DNA from 3 places in the Pseudomonas monachiensis genome. Region 2 is predicted to be linked to each of the others. Evidence: predicted binding sites of a transcription regulator. Region 2 holds the regulator's gene; each other region holds the start of a gene.
The links. The regulator FliA, encoded in region 2, starts transcription of late flagellar genes. The targets are predictions, from matches to a motif close to CTAAAGTTTNNNNNNNNNNNGCCGNTAA.

Region 1 (5,503 bases), 2.9 Mb from region 2:
GGCTCCCCTGTAGGAGCTGCCGCAGGCTGCGATCTTTTGATCTCCAGCAATAAAAAGCCCCGCTACTCGAAAGAGTGCGGGGCTTTTTATCAAGTTCGAAAAGTTACTGCATAGTTGCCGCTGTAATCGCCAGGATCGCAGCCTGCGGCAGCTCCTACTCTTCGCCCATCTGCGATTGCAGGTAGTTCTCAAGACCCACTTTATCGATCAGGCCCAATTGGGTTTCCAGCCAGTCGATATGTTCTTCTTCGGACTCGAGGATATCTTCAAGCAGCTCACGGCTACCAAAGTCGCCAACTTTTTCGCAATGAGCGATAGCCGCTTTGAGATCGGCATGGCCGGTTTTCTCGATACGCAGGTCGCACTCCAGCATTTCCTTGGTGTGCTCGCCGATGTGCAGCTTGCCCAGGTCCTGGACGTTCGGCAGGCCTTCAAGGAACAGGATGCGCTTGATCAGCTTGTCCGCGTGCTTCATCTCGTCGATGGATTCGTGGTACTCGTGCTTGCCGAGCTTGTTCAGGCCCCAATCTTCATACATGCGCGCATGCAGGAAGTATTGATTGATCGCGACCAGCTCATTGGCAAGGATCTTGTTGAGATGCTGGATGACTGTAACGTCGCCTTTCATGATGGGGTCCTGCCCTGTATTAGCTGTCAATAGAGCTGAGTTTGAGCCGGGTATTTAATAGTGTCAAACCTAAGTTATTGAAACTTAAATGAAAATTAATCGGAATAAGAATGTTTGTGTTCCGCGTCTAGGGCATAACTAGTTGATTTTGAGGCATAAAAAAACCGGACATATGTCCGGTTCTTTGAAATTCGATATTCAAGCGGCTGTAAATTCTGCTGGAAAAGGAATCGCAGCCTGGGCCGTTTGCAGCTTGGTCAGGGTCTCGCGGACCACTTCCTTGGCGAGGCAGGCACATTTGCCGCACTGGCTGGCAACGCCGGTGGCCACACGGACTTCCTTGTAGCTGCAGCATCCTTCATAGATCGCATCGCGGATTTGACCGTCGGTGACACCAGTGCAGAGGCAAACATACATAGGGAAGGACCGTCGCTGATTGTGACTCAATTGCGATGGATCTTAATGTTAACGAGAATGATTGTCAAAGTGGTTTCAGGGCACTTTTCGTCATAAAAGGGTATGGCTGACGAACGGTCTACCTGGCAAATCGGTGAAACAAAACCGTCGGCGATTTCATCGTACGGGGAAAAACAGCTAAGCCAGCTCAAACACGCGGTGTATGATGGCCGGTCTTTTGCGACCGGGGATCGTGTCACAGGGCTGTCGCCTCAGGGTGGCAGGCTGATGCGAAACCTGTTTCTCACGTTATTACACCAGGAGATATCCAATGAGCGTACTCGTAGGCAAACAAGCCCCTGACTTCACCGTACCGGCCGTACTCGGCAATGGCGAGATCGTTGACAGCTTCACCCTGTCCTCGGCGATCAAAGGCAAATACGGCCTGGTGTTCTTCTACCCACTGGACTTCACCTTCGTTTGCCCGTCCGAGCTGATCGCTCTGGACAACCGCATGTCTGACTTCAAGGCCCGCAACGTTGAAGTGATCGCTGTTTCGATCGACTCGCACTTCACCCACAACGCATGGCGCAACACTCCAGTGAACAATGGCGGTATCGGCCAGGTTCGCTACACCATGGCTGCCGACATCAAGCAGGACATCATGAAGGCCTACGACGTTCAGTCCGCTGACGGCGTGGCTTTCCGTGGCGCGTTCCTGATCGACGACAAGGGTGTTGTCCGTTCGCAGATCATCAACGACCTGCCGCTGGGCCGTAACATGGAAGAGCTGATCCGTCTGGTCGACGCTCTGCAATTCCACGAAGCGAACGGCGAAGTCTGCCCTGCCAACTGGAAAAAAGGCGACAAAGGCATGAACGCTTCGCCAGAAGGCGTTGCCGCTTACCTGACCGAGCACGCTGCCGCTCTGTAAGGCGCACGCTCCAGCTATAAAAAGCAGGTACAAAAAAACCGGCCATCGAGGCCGGTTTTTTTATGGGCGGGATAACACCGGGACCGACTCAGTCGTCGAAATCTTCCCAGCCACCCATCTGTTTCCAGCGATTGACGATGCCGCAGAACAGCTCTGCCGTCTTCTCGGTGTCATAGCGAGCCGAGTGAGCCTCGCGACCGTCGAAGTCGATGTCTGCTGCCTGGCAAGCCTTGGCCAGCACGGTCTGGCCGTAAGCGAGGCCGGCGAGCGTTGCGGTATCGAAACTGGAGAACGGATGGAATGGATTGCGCTTCATGTCCAGCCGCGCAACCGCCGCATTGAGGAAGCCCAGGTCGAAGCTGCTGTTATGCCCGACCAGGATCGCCCGTTTGCAGCCATTGGCCTTGAGGGCCTTGCGCACGCCGCGGAAGATATCGTTCAGGGCAGACTCTTCACTCACGGCCATGCGCAGCGGGTGATCAAGCTTGATCCCGGTGAACTCCAGGGCCGCCGCTTCGATGTTCGCGCCTTCGAACGGCTCGACACGGAAGAAGTAGGTGTGATCGGGGTAAACAAAACCCTTTTCATCCATGGCGATGGTGGTCGCGGCGATCTCCAGCAGGGCGTCGGTGGCCGAATTGAAGCCACCGGTTTCTACGTCGACGACTACCGGCAGGTAACCACGGAACCTGGCCGCCATTGGATGACGCGGGCCGCCTCCGCCGCCATTGCCTTCCAGTTCGTCGTCGAAATGGTCTTCACTCACGCGTGTTCCTCCAGCAGGCGCCAGCGCAGTTTTTCACCGGCGCGCAGCGGGATAACGGTCAGCTCGCCAAATGGCAGGCTGGTCGGGGCGGTCCACTCTTCGCGGACCAGGGTGATGCGATCGGTGTTGGCCGGCAGGCCATAGAACCGAGGGCCATTGAGGCTGGCAAAGGCCTCGAGCTTGTCCAGCGCATTGCGCTGTTCGAAGGCTTCGGCATACATCTCGATGGCCGCATAGGCGGTGTAGCAACCGGCGCAACCGCAGGCCGCTTCCTTGGCGTGCTGGGCGTGGGGGGCCGAGTCGGTGCCGAGGAAGAACTTCTCGCTGCCGCTGGTGGCCGCGTCGAGCAGGGCTTCCTGGTGGGTATTGCGCTTGAGGATCGGCAGGCAATAGAAGTGCGGCCGGATCCCACCCACCAGCATGTGGTTGCGGTTGTACAACAGGTGATGCGCGGTAATGGTCGCGCCCACGTTGGCCGAAGCCGAGTTGACGAACTGCACGGCATCGGCGGTGGTGATGTGTTCGAAGACCACTTTGAGGGCCGGGAAACGCTCGACCACGCGACGCATGTGCTCGTCGATGAAGATTTTTTCGCGGTCGAACACGTCGACATCGCCCCGGGTGACCTCACCGTGGATCAACAGCGGCATCCCGACTTCGGCCATGGCCTCGAGTGCAGGGAAGATCTTGTCGATGCTGGTGACGCCAGAATCCGAGTTGGTGGTCGCGCCGGCCGGGTACAACTTGGCGGCGTGAATGAATCCGCTGGCCTTGGCCTCGCGAATTTCTTCGGGCTGGGTGCGGTCGGTCAGGTACAGGACCATCAGTGGCTCGAACAGGCTGCCGGCCGGGCGAGCAGCGAGAATCCGCTGGCGATAGCCGTCGGCTTCGGCCGCATTGCGCACCGGTGGAACCAGGTTGGGCATGATGATGGCGCGGCCAAAGGTGCGCGCGACATCCGCGACGGTATTGGTCAACACGGCACCATCGCGAAGATGAATATGCCAGTCGTCGGGACGCAGCAGGGTCAGGCGGTCGGACATGAGGGGATTCCAGGCGGGTCAAACTCAAGGGAATGCTACCGGAAAAGACTCTTGCAGGCACTCGCTATCAAGTTTTGCAGGAAGCTTCCGATATCCAACAGGTATGCCGTAAACATGTGTGTGTCGGTCTTTTTGTTGTAGAAACCAGTGGAGCCTCCCGTGCGCCAGCGTTATTTAGCCTTGCTCAGTGTGTTTGCCAGCCTTCCGGCGATGGCGCTCACTTTCCAGACACGTCTGGAGAACATTGAGTGGACGGTCGAAGGCGACAAGTTCGAATGCCGCCTGACTCAGCCGGTTACCGACTTCGGCTCTGGCGAGTTCGTGCGTCGTGCCGGCGAGCAGGCGACGTTTCGTCTGAAAGCCTACAACCCGATGATCGGCGGTGGTTCGGCGACCTTGCTGGCCGCTGCCGCGCCGTGGCAGCCGGGTCGTGACGATATCAACCTGGGCACGGTGAGAATCGGCAGTGGCAACGTATTGTTCAACAGCTCACAGGTTCAGGCCGGGCGTCTGATCAGTGGCCTGATGGACGGTCGCAGCCCGGTGGTTCGACATTCTTCGGGGGATGGGCGGGTGTCGGAAGTACGCTTGTTACCGGTCAGGTTCACCCAAGCGTTTGCCGACTACCAGGGTTGTGTGGCGAAACTGTTGCCACAGAATTTCGAACAGGTGAAGCAATCCGAAATCGGCTTCCCCGGCGGCGGAATCGAACTCGACAGCACCGCAAAAGCCAAACTGCAGGTGATGCTGGAGTACATGAAGGCCGATCCGACGGTCAATCACATTGAACTCGACGGGCACTCCGACAACAGCGGCAACCGCCTGACCAACCGCGACCTGTCGCGGCGCCGAGCCCTGGCAGTGATGGAGTTCTTCAAGGCCAACGGCATCCAGGAGTCGCAAATCACCCTGCGTTTCCATGGCGAGCGTTATCCGGTGGCGCCTAACACCAACAACATCAACCGTGCGAAGAACCGTCGAGTAGCGGTACGCCTGGAGCGCGGAGCACCAGTGGAACAAGTCGCCCCGCAAGCGACGAAAGCGGCCACATCGGCAACTTCCTGACTCTTTGGTCATCGTCGCCCTCTCGACATAATCTGTCGCTTCGTCGTCATAAGCTGTCGCGCCACTGTAAATTATTCTGCATGAGCGGTAGACTTCCCGGCTTTCCGTAGAACCCCGTGGAGTGATGGCATGGCGGACGTAAACAAGGTCGTTCTGGCGTATTCCGGCGGCCTGGACACTTCGGTGATCCTCAAGTGGCTGCAGGATACTTATAACTGTGAAGTGGTGACCTTCACCGCTGACCTGGGGCAGGGCGAAGAGGTCGAACCTGCACGCGCCAAGGCTCAGGCCATGGGCGTCAAAGAGATCTACATCGACGACTTGCGCGAAGAGTTCGTGCGCGATTTCGTTTTCCCGATGTTCCGCGCCAACACCGTTTACGAAGGCGAGTACCTGCTGGGTACTTCCATCGCTCGTCCGCTGATCGCCAAGCGCCTGATCGAAATCGCCAACGAAACCGGTGCAGACGCCATTTCCCATGGCGCCACCGGCAAGGGTAACGACCAGGTTCGTTTCGAACTCGGTGCGTACGCCTTGAAGCCAGGTGTGAAAGTGATCGCTCCGTGGCGCGAATGGGACCTGCTGTCCCGTGAAAAGCTGATGGACTATGCCGATAAGCACGCGATCCCGATCGAGCGCCACGGCAAGAAGAAGTCCCCTTACTCCATGGA
Region 2 (5,503 bases):
AGGAGATGCAAGGTCAGCCGGTGATTCTGCTGGTGGCCGGTCCGGTTCGCGCGATGCTCTCGCGATTTGGCCGGCTCGCAGTCCCGGGTTTGCATGTGTTGGCTTACCAGGAAATCCCTGACAACAAGCAAGTGACCATCGTTGCGACAGTAGGGCCCAACGGCTGAGGTAGTGGTTTATGCAAGTTAAGCGTTTTTTCGCCGCCGATATGCGTCAGGCCATGAAGCTGGTTCGCGATGAGCTGGGCGCTGATGCGGCCATTATTGGCAACCGCCGGATCGCCGGGGGTGTCGAGCTGACGGCTGCGCTGGATTACAAGCTGTCGGCGCTGGCGCCGCGGGTTCCGAACATGGAACTCGAAGACGAGCTGCGCAAGACTCAGTCGCGGATCGTCACCGCCCAGGCCGAATTGAGTCTGCGTGGCGATGGCGAGAGCGACAATGCAACCAATCGCCAGTTGTTCGCCGGCTTGCCGTTGACCGCCGCCGAGCCGCTGATCGAACCGACCTACGCCGAACCCCGTCGTCCTGTACCGGCCGTTGCGCCAGCGTCCGCTGGCGTGGACCCGCGGGCGTTCGACTCGATGCGTTTCGAGCTCAACAGCCTGCGCGAACTCATGGAAGTGCAACTCGGCTCCCTGGCCTGGAATCAGCTGCAAGGCAGCCGTCCGGACCAGGCCAACCTCTGGCGTCGCCTGCAACGCATCGGCCTGTCCGGCCCGCTGTCACGTGACCTTTTGGCGATGATCACCGAAATCGAAGAACCCCGTCAGGCCTGGCGCATGTTGCTCGCGCACCTGGCGCGCATGATCGTTACCCCGGAAGTCGAGCCGCTGGAAGAGGGCGGTGTGATTGCCATGGTCGGCCCTGCCGGCATGGGCAAGACCACCACCCTGGCCAAGCTGGCTGCCCGCTACGTGCTCAAGTACGGCGCGCAGAACATTGCGCTGGTGAGCATGGACAGCTTCCGCATCGGTGCCCAGGAGCAGCTCAAGACCCTGGGGCGCATTCTCAATGTGTCGGTGACCCACGTCGATCCGGGCCAGTCCCTGGTGCAGGCGCTGGAGCCATTGCTGCGCAAGCGCGTGGTGCTGATCGATACCGCGGGCCTTCAGGCCAGCGATCCGGCCCTGCGCATGCAGCTCGAAAGCCTGGCCGGTCGCGGCATCCGCTCGAAAAATTATCTGGTCCTGGCAACCACCAGCCAGAAACAGGTTCTAACGGCCGCTTATCACAGTTACAAGCGTTGTGGGCTCGCAGGCTGCATCCTGACTAAACTGGATGAAACGGCAAGTCTGGGCGAGGTGTTGAGCCTTGCCATCAGTCATGAACTGCCGGTGGCTTACCTGACCGATGGCCCGCGGATCCCGGATGATTTGCATCTGCCGCGTCGTCACCAGTTGGTCAGCCGCGCCGTGAGCGTACAAATGCAGGAAGAACCCAGCGAAGAAGCCATGGCTGACATGTTCGCTGACATCTACCACAGTCCGACCAAGCAGGTTGGCTGAGGTAAAAATGAACAGTTTTTGTACCTACATCGATGGTCTGCCATGCATTGTTCCGTTTGTGAACGCGCAGCCAGTAATGTGGCCTCCGTCTATGCAAGACAAGGTAAAGAAATAACATGGGCAGCATGCATCCCGTACAGGTGATCGCGGTGACCGGCGGCAAAGGTGGCGTCGGGAAAACTAATGTGTCAGTGAACTTGTCCCTGGCTTTGGCCGAGCTTGGCCGGCGCGTCATGCTGTTGGACGCCGACCTTGGACTGGCGAACGTCGACGTTCTGCTGGGCCTGACACCCAAACGTACCCTGGCCGACGTGATCGAAGGCCGCTGCGAACTGCGCGATGTATTGCTGCAGGGACCCGGCGGCATCCGTATCGTTCCGGCCGCATCCGGCACTCAGAGCATGGTGCATCTGAGCCCCGCGCAACACGCCGGCCTGATCCAGGCCTTCAGTGATATTGGCGACAACCTCGACGTACTGGTGATCGACACCGCTGCGGGCATTGGTGACTCGGTAGTCAGTTTCGTCCGCGCAGCCCAGGAAGTGCTGCTGGTGGTGTGCGACGAGCCGACCTCGATCACCGATGCCTACGCCTTGATCAAGTTGCTGAACCGCGACTACGGCATGAACCGCTTCCGCGTCCTGGCCAACATGGCCCAGAGCCCGCAGGAAGGACGCAACCTGTTCGCCAAGTTGACCAAGGTCACGGATCGCTTCCTCGACGTCGCCCTACAATACGTTGGTGCGGTGCCTTACGACGAAAGCGTGCGCAAGGCCGTGCAGAAGCAGCGCGCCGTCTACGAGGCCTTCCCGCGTTCCAAGTGCTCGCTGGCGTTCAAGGCCATCGCGCAGAAGGTCGATACCTGGCCGCTGCCGGCCAACCCGCGCGGACACTTGGAGTTTTTCGTCGAGCGGCTCGTGCAGCAGACAGCAGGACCTGTTCTATGACAGCCAGCGGCTACAACCTCTACAAGAAGTCGGCACGCGATGCGCAGTACGAGCTGATCGAGCGTTACGCGCCGCTGGTTAAACGCATTGCCTACCACTTGCTGGCGCGTTTGCCGGCCAGTGTCCAGGTCGAAGACCTGATCCAGGCCGGGATGATCGGCCTGCTTGAAGTGTCGACCAAATATGACGCCAGCAAAGGCGCCAGTTTCGAGACGTACGCGGGCATTCGAATCCGCGGCGCCATGCTCGATGAAGTGCGCAAGGGGGACTGGGCGCCACGTTCGGTTCACCGCAATACGCGCATGGTCAGCGATGCCATTCGCTCGATTGAAGCGAAAACCGGCCGTGACGCTAAAGATCACGAAGTTGCGGCCGAACTCCAATTGAGTCTCGACGATTACTACGGGATTTTGAACGACACCCTGGGCAGCCGGCTGTTCAGTTTCGACGATCTGTTGCAGGACGGCGAACACGAAGGGCTGCACGAGGATGGCGCGAGTGCTCATCTCGAGCCGTCACGCGACCTGGAGGATGAACGCTTCCAGGCGGCGCTGGCGGATGCGATTGCCAATTTGCCGGAGCGTGAGCGACTGGTGTTGGCGCTGTACTACGACGAAGAGTTGAACCTCAAGGAAATCGGTGAGGTCCTGGGGGTCAGCGAATCGCGGGTCAGCCAGTTACACAGCCAGTGCGCGGCCCGTTTGCGGGGGCGTTTGGGGGAGTGGCGAGCGCGCTGAAGGCAGTGTGGGGACACTGCGAACGAGGCTGGTGTGGTGTTGAACTGCGCCGGTCGCGATCTGTTGTGCTCCAGACAGTCATTGAGTGCTTTGCCGGATTGATTGAAATGGCGCGTCCAGGTGCTGGGCGCGTTTAAGACTGCTTGGAGGTCGAATTGGACAAGAACATGAAAATCCTCATCGTTGATGACTTCTCAACGATGCGGCGGATCATCAAGAACCTGCTGCGTGACCTTGGGTTCACCAACACCGTCGAGGCCGACGATGGCACTACCGCCATTCCGGTGCTCAACAGCGGAAGCATCGACTTTCTGGTAACGGACTGGAACATGCCTGGCATGACCGGTATCGATCTGCTGCGCCACGTGCGTGCCGATGAAAAGCTCAAGCACCTGCCGGTGCTGATGGTGACCGCTGAAGCCAAGCGCGAGCAGATCATCGAAGCGGCCCAGGCCGGCGTTAACGGCTATGTGGTCAAGCCCTTCACGGCCCAGGCGTTGAAAGAAAAAATCGAGAAGATTTTCGAACGCATCGGTTGATGAGTGCGCCACGGGGGAGCTATGGGCAATAACGAAACTTCATTGGGCGATTTTGAATCGACCCTGAAAAAACACGCCGTCGAATTGGTCGAGAGCCTTGAGAAAGGCAAGTTCGGCGACGCGGTGCAATTGATCCATGAGCTCAACCAGACCCGTGACCGCGGCCTGTATCAGGAAGTGGGCAAGCTCACTCGCGAGCTGCATAGCGCGATCGTCAATTTCCAGATTGACCCGCACATGCCGCAAGCCGAAGAAGTGTCGCAGATCACCGACGCCACCGAGCGCCTGGGGTATGTGGTCAAGCTGACCGAGGCGGCGGCCAACCGCACCATGGATCTGGTGGAAAATGCCACGCCGCTGGTCAATGGCCTGGCCGATGAAGCCAAGGTGTTGAGCGCGGACTGGGGGCGCTTCATGCGCCGCGAAGTCGGCGCCGAAGAGTTTCGTGAACTGGCCCGGCGGGTCGACGGCTTCCTGACGCGCAGCGGCACGGACAATCGCGCGGTGTCGGGCAACCTCAACGACATCCTGCTCGCCCAGGATTACCAGGACCTCACAGGCCAGGTGATCAAGCGTGTGACCCAGTTGGTCACCGAAGTCGAAAGCAACCTGCTCAAGCTCGTGCTGATGGCCAGCCAGGTGGACCGCTTTGCGGGCATCGAACATGACCGTGAAGCGATGCTTGCTGAAAAAGATCCACAAAAACATCTCTCTCAGGGTGAAGGTCCGCAGATTCATGCCGATAAAAGAGAAGACGTTGTGTCCGGTCAGGACGATGTGGACGATTTGTTATCCAGCCTGGGATTTTAGAGTTTTAGAATTTTAGGTTTTTTGGGTTTTTAGACCTGTAGGAGCACCCCCTTAATGAGCTTCGGCGCCGATGAAGAGATCCTTCAGGATTTCCTGGTTGAGGCCGGCGAGATTCTAGAGCAACTGTCCGAGCAACTGGTCGAGCTGGAAAGCCGTCCGGATGATGCGGATCTGCTCAATGCAATTTTTCGCGGTTTTCACACTGTAAAAGGGGGCGCCGGCTTCCTCCAGCTCAACGAGCTGGTGGAGTGCTGCCACATCGCCGAGAACGTGTTCGACATCCTGCGCAAGGGTGAGCGTCGCGTCGACTCGGAACTGATGGACGTGGTTCTCGAAGCCCTGGACGCGGTGAACAGCATGTTCAGCGAGGTCCGCGAACGCAGCCCGATCACGGCCGCGACACCGCAACTGCTCGCGGCGCTGGCCCGGTTGGCCGAGCCGCAATCGGCTGACGAAGTGGCGCCTGCGCCCGTCGCCGAGGTGATTGAAGAACCGGTGGCCGAATCCGGTTCCGACGACATCACCGACACCGAATTCGAACAACTGCTGGACTCGCTGAACGCCGTCAAGGCCCAGGCCGAGGCCCCGACGGTTGCTCCAGCGCCCGCCGGCAATGCCGCTGGCAGCGACGAAATCACCGATGCCGAGTTCGAGTCGTTGCTCGATCAACTGCACGGTAAAGGCCAGTTCGCCGTTGACGCGGTTGTCCCGGCGACCGCTGCGCCAGAAGTGCCGAAAGCGGCTGGCGACAGTTCCGATATTACTGACGACGAATTCGAAGCACTGCTCGACCAACTGCACGGCAAGGGTAACTTTGCTGTCGAGGCTTTGGAGTCGGCCATTGCTTCGGTGCCTGCACCTGCGGCACCAAGCGCGGTGGCGGCCGGCAGCGATCTGATTTCCGATCACGAGTTCGAAGCGCTGCTCGACGAATTGCACGGCAAAGGCAAGTTCACTGAAGTG
Region 3 (5,503 bases), 830 kb from region 2:
CGTGCTTGCGGCTTTGCCCCAGACCCTGGATACCAATACCTCGACGGTGCAACCCGATGACGAGCGCGAGCGCACGGTCGCGGTGCAAGCGATGGTCAACCGGGTGCTGGACCGCGACGGTTTCGCCTTGGACCAACTGACGGCCCGGCTCTGTGCCTTGTTGGGCAAGGAGCCGGGCGATCTGCACAATCCCCTGGGTCCGGCGATGTTCTGCGAGTACTTTTTGCAAGCCGCACGCCAGTTGGGGCTGGAGATCAAGGTCAAGCTGATCATCCTCACTTTGTTTGAGCGCTATGTCCTCAGCGAGGTCGATCAGCTTTACGCAGAAGCCAATCAGTTGCTGCTCGCCACCGGTGTGTTGCCCGACCTGAAACCGGCCCCGGTGCGTCGCACCACGGACCGACCTGACCAAAGCGTCACGGGCGGACTGACCGACGAGGGCCCCGATCCGATTTCCACGCGAGATCTGTTGCGCCTGCTTTCGCACTTGCAGCAATACGTGCCGGCACCGGCGGCCGTCGATGATTTCGATCTGCGCAACCAACTCGAACTGTTGTTGACCCGGGTCAGCGTCAAAAGCGGCAGGTCGCGGGTTTTCGGGGAGGCCGATGAGGATGTGATCAACCTGGTCGCCCTGCTTTTCGAATGCATGCTCGATGATCGCAACCTGCCGGACTCCCTCAAGGCACTGGTCGGCCGATTGCAGATTCCACTGGTCAAGGTGGCGCTGCTCGACAAGAGCTTCTTCAGCCGCAGCAGTCATCCGGCGCGACGTCTGCTCAACGAAATCGCCAACGCGGCCATGGGGTGGGGAGCCTGTGACGATCATGACCGTGACAGCCTCTACGTGCGCATCGACCAGGTCGTACAGCGCCTGTTGAATGACTTTGTCGATGACCCGGCGATATTTTCCGAATTGCTGGCTGATTTTCTCGCGTTTACCCAGGACGAGCGCAGCCGCACCGAGCTGGCCCCGGAGCTGCGCAACGGCGTGGCGCGAATGCTTGACGATACCTTGCTGTTCGAGCGGGCACTGGAGTCGGTGATCGGCAACCTAAAGCGTCTCAATCGCGGCAAGTGATCGCGCCCCGGGGGATTATCGCGGCATACTGTGCCAATACTGTCGACATTGAAGGAATCGGTATGCAGTTGGACCCCGCGAGCGGTTGGATTCAGGGTGCGCATGTCTGCCCCTCACCCAACTTCAATGCGCGCCCCACAGGCGAAATTTCCCTGCTGGTGATCCATAACATCAGCCTGCCGCCGGCGCAGTTCGCCACCGGCAAGGTGCAGGAGTTTTTCCAGAATCGTCTGGATGTCACCGAACACCCCTATTTTGAAGGGATCGCGGATTTGCGGGTGTCGGCGCACTTTCTGATCGAGCGAGACGGTACTGTCACCCAGTTTGTTTCGTGCCTTGAGCGTGCGTGGCATGCGGGTGTCTCGTGCTTCGAGGGGCGGGAAACCTGTAACGATTTTTCCGTGGGCATCGAGCTCGAAGGCACGGATGATCTGCCGTTCACCGACGCGCAATACAGCGCGTTGACAGCCCTGACCCGCCAGTTGCAACAGGCGTTCACGGCAATCACCACAGAGCGCATCTGCGGGCACAGTGACATTGCACCGGGGCGCAAAACCGATCCAGGGCCGGCGTTCGACTGGGCACGCTATCGTGCCGCCCTGGCACAAGAGGAAGGACGATGAGTTTTCTGGTGTTGCTGTTGGCGGTGTGGATCGAGAAGTTCTCGGCCCTGCGCCATCGGGTTCAGCGTGATAATGGCTGGACACACGAGCTGAACAAGCTTGAAGCCAGCCCGCGACTTTCGAACCGACCATGGCTGGTGCTGGCGGCACTGGTCTTGTTGCCGGTGGCGTTGCTGGCTTTGCTGCTGGTTGTCATCGAGCCGGTGGCCTATGGGTTGTTGGCGTTGCCAATTCATTTGCTGGTGGTGATCTACAGCCTGGGGCGCGGTGATCTGCTGGGCGATCTCGGGCCGTTCCGCGATGCCTGGCGTCGGGAGGACCTGCAAGCGGCGGCCCATGTCGCCAAGCGCGACCTGGATATCTGCGCAGACAATGGTGAACAGCTACTGGAACAGGTCGAAGGGCATTTGCTGTGGGAGGCCTACCAGAGCTTTTTCGCGGTGATTTTCTGGTACTTCCTGTTGGGTCCGGTCGCGGCGCTGAGTTATCGCCTGCTGGCGCTGGCCGAAGAGCACGGGAAAAACCCGGCGGTGGTCGAGCGCGCCGGGCAACTGCGTCACGCCTTCGACTGGTTGCCGGTGCGCCTTCTGGCGGCGAGCCTGGCGTTGGTCGGCAATTTTGTCGCGGTCAGTCGGGTCATGCTGCATGAGCTGCTGAACTGGAATATCAGCGCCGCGCAATTGATCGTGAAAGTCGGGCTGGTGGCCGGTGAAATTCCGGCGCCGGTGGCTGGCGTGGAAGGTATCAACAATCTGGACCGTATCTGGGCGCTGCTGCTACGTGCGGCGGTGCTCTGGTATGCCGGGTTTGCGTTGTGGACGGTCCTGCATTAGTCCAGCAGTCAGAGCCATTGTGGCGAGGGAGCTTGCTCCCGCTGGGCGACGCAGTCGCCCCCCATTCAATTCAACAACGACTGCTGCGCAGCCGGACGGGAGCAAGCTCCCTCGCCACAGGGGCGATTACTTGGTCGTAGGGCTTCGCGCTGTCGTTAACCTTAAGTTACAAAACCTCCTGCCGATTTAAGTTATACAGAGATAGCGTCGAATAGTGGCTATCTGCCGTCTGTCTGCGCCTGCCAATAAAAAAAATAAGAAACTGAAGGGAGACATCCAGTGAAGAGCTTGCTCTATCCCGCTGTCGCACTGATGAACCGCCTGAGCTTCGGCATGAAGTTCAGCCTGATCAGCGTACTGTTCCTGGTGCCGATGCTGGTGACCAACTTCTATCTGGTGCGTGACTCCTACCGCGAATTCCAGGGCACGCGCATCGAACTGCAAAGTCTCGACCTGTTGGGCAGCAGCCTGGCGTTGCGGCGTGATCTGGAAACCCTGAACAACCTGGTGCAGATCAATGTCAGCCTCGGCCAATCCGGCAAGGCCGGCAATGTCGAATCGAAGATCAGCGCCCTTGAGCAGAGTATTCTGACTCGCCTGCAAGGGCTGGCGGCGATGACCAGCGACCCGGAGCAGGTCGCGGTGTTTGATGGCAAACGCGATGAAATGATCGCCGCGTTCAAGGCCCAGCAAACGGAAAACTCCCTGCAAAGCAAAAGTGCCCTGATCGGCAAGCTGGTGGGCAGCGCGCAGATTTTCAGCCAGCTCATCACCAGTCAGTCCGGCCTCAGTCGCGACAACCAGAGCGACATGCGCCAGTTGAGTGAGCTCGTCACCCTCGTCACGCCACGAGTCACCCAGCTCCTGGGCGAAGGTCGGGCAATGGGGTCTTACTCGTTGGGGCAGGGGTTCATCAACTCGGCTTCGAGTACCCGTTTCGATGAGTTGCTGGCGCAGATTGAAAAGCTCCAGGCCGAGTATGGCCTGAAGTTGCAGGATGCCCTGGGTTCCAGCAAAGCCGCACGCGATAACCTGGCCGCTCAGGCCGATAGCAGCCGGGCATCCTTGAAGAAAGCCAGCGAGCTGTTCGAAGAACAAGTGGTCATGGCCGATACCCTCGACGCGCCGTGGCAGGGTTTTTACGATCAGGTCAGCGCCCTGATGGACCAGACCTACCAACTCAACGAAGCCACCCTGAAGTATCTGGGCCCGCAGTTGCAGCAACGCCTGGAGCAGAACCGCACGCACATGGTCTTGCAGGCCGTGGCGCTGTCAGTCGTGTTTGTGTTGATCTTTTATCTCTACGGCGCGTTCTACGTCTCGACCCGCACCACGCTCAAGCGCCTGGGCGCGGTGATGGACAAGGTGGCGGCCGGCGATATGACCGTGACCTTCAGCGCCCATAGCCGTGATGAGCTGGGGGAGTTGGGCGAGGTGTTCAACGGCACCGTGAAAAAAATCCATGACCTGATCGAGCGGGTGGGGCAGACCGTCAGTGAAGTCGAGCGTCAGGCCGGGCAAGTGGAAAGCGTTTCCGCGCAAAGCAACCAGGCCGTCGCCGGGCAGCGCACGCAGATCGAACAAGTGGCCACGGCCATGAACCAGATGTCGGCCACATCCCAGGAGGTCGCGCGCAGTGCCGCCGCGGCGGTGAGCAGTGCCCACAGTGTCAACGATGAAACCATCAGTGGCCGCGGCCTGGTGGAGTCGCAACAAGGCAGCATTGCCGCGCTGGCCAACGAGATCGATCAATCGGTACTGGTGATCAACCAACTGGCCAGCGACAGCCAGTCCATCAGCCGCGTGCTCGAAGTGATCAAGAGTATCGCCGAGCAGACCAACCTGCTGGCGCTCAATGCCGCCATCGAGGCGGCACGGGCCGGCGAGCAGGGGCGTGGTTTCGCAGTGGTAGCCGATGAAGTCCGGACCCTGGCCAAACGAACCCAGCAATCGACCGAAGAAATCGAGCAGATGATCGCCAGGCTCCATGGCGGTGTCGGCGCGGCGGTCAAGGCCATGGGCACCAGCCATGAAATGGCCAGCGGCACGGTCGGGCAGTCGGAGAAGGTCCAGCGGGCGCTGGAAAACATCCTGGGCGCGGTCGGCATGATCGTCGACCAGAACCAGCAGATTGCCGCGGCCGTGGAGCAGCAAACCGCCGTGGCCCACGACATCGACCAGAACATCGTCGAGATCAATCGCGCCGGCGAGCGTACCGCTGAAGGCGCACATCAGACCGAAGATGCCAGCCGGGCGTTGTCGGCCCAGGTCGTGGAGTTGAAGCAGTTGATCAGCGCATTCCGGGTCTGAAATTCTCCTCGGTACCCTGTGGGAGCGGGCTTGCTCCGGGCGGCGATCCAATGAAAGCGATCTTTCAGTCACATTGATGTTGAATGTGCCGCCGTCTTCGCGGGCAAGCCCGCTCCCACAGTTGGCGGGTGCTGGCAGTCATGACCAGTTAAACAACTCGCAGGCATTGGCCGTACTGGCCGCGGCCAATTGCTCGGGGCTGATTGCCATGATGTCGGCCAGTGCCGCGCAGATCGCTGGCAGGTGTGCGGGGCTGTTGCGCTGGCCGGGGAACATGGCAGGGGCCATGTCCGGCGAGTCGGTTTCCAGCACCACAGAATCCAGTGGCAGCTCGGCGAGCACGCGGTGCATGCGCAGCGCCTGCGGCCAGGTCGCGGCACCGCCGAGGCCCAGTTTGAAGCCAAGCTTGATGTATTCCCGGGCTTCTTCCTTGCTGCCGGCAAAGGCGTGGATGATGCCGGCCCGTTTCAGGCGAAACCGTTTGAGCGTGGCAATCACCGCCGCATGGCTACGCCGCACATGGATCAAGGCCGGAAGGTCGAAATCCGCCGCCAATTGCAATTGCGCCTCGAACAACGCCTGCTGGCCGTCGCGGTCCAGGGTTTCGATGAAGTAGTCCAGGCCGATCTCGCCGACCGCACACAGTTGCCGATGGC

Region 1: the regulator FliA is predicted to act here: its motif matches at 3,834-3,861, upstream of ACMDB8_RS22360 (flagellar protein MotY).
Region 3: the regulator FliA is predicted to act here: its motif matches at 2,698-2,725, upstream of ACMDB8_RS03400 (methyl-accepting chemotaxis protein).

Annotation. Positions count from the first base shown of each region.
Region 1 is NZ_CP178857.1:4,996,468-5,001,970, reverse strand. It holds gene bfr (bacterioferritin) at 155-628, opposite strand; gene ACMDB8_RS22380 (bacterioferritin-associated ferredoxin) at 827-1,045, opposite strand; gene ACMDB8_RS22375 (peroxiredoxin) at 1,356-1,958, shown strand; gene rnt (ribonuclease T) at 2,047-2,724, opposite strand; gene pyrC (dihydroorotase) at 2,721-3,767, opposite strand; gene ACMDB8_RS22360 (flagellar protein MotY) at 3,927-4,832, shown strand; gene ACMDB8_RS22355 (argininosuccinate synthase) at 4,962-5,503, shown strand, end outside.
Region 2 is NZ_CP178857.1:1,607,900-1,613,402, forward strand. It holds gene flhA (flagellar biosynthesis protein FlhA) at 1-167, shown strand, start outside; gene flhF (flagellar biosynthesis protein FlhF) at 179-1,507, shown strand; gene fleN (flagellar synthesis regulator FleN) at 1,624-2,454, shown strand; gene fliA (RNA polymerase sigma factor FliA) at 2,451-3,191, shown strand; gene ACMDB8_RS07175 (chemotaxis response regulator CheY) at 3,359-3,730, shown strand; gene ACMDB8_RS07180 (protein phosphatase CheZ) at 3,752-4,540, shown strand; gene ACMDB8_RS07185 (chemotaxis protein CheA) at 4,595-5,503, shown strand, end outside.
Region 3 is NZ_CP178857.1:777,559-783,061, forward strand. It holds partial or broken gene ACMDB8_RS03385 (DUF1631 family protein) at 1-970, shown strand, start outside; gene ampD (1,6-anhydro-N-acetylmuramyl-L-alanine amidase AmpD) at 1,144-1,704, shown strand; gene ampE (regulatory signaling modulator protein AmpE) at 1,701-2,537, shown strand; gene ACMDB8_RS03400 (methyl-accepting chemotaxis protein) at 2,817-4,847, shown strand; gene ACMDB8_RS03405 (TatD family hydrolase) at 4,986-5,503, opposite strand, start outside.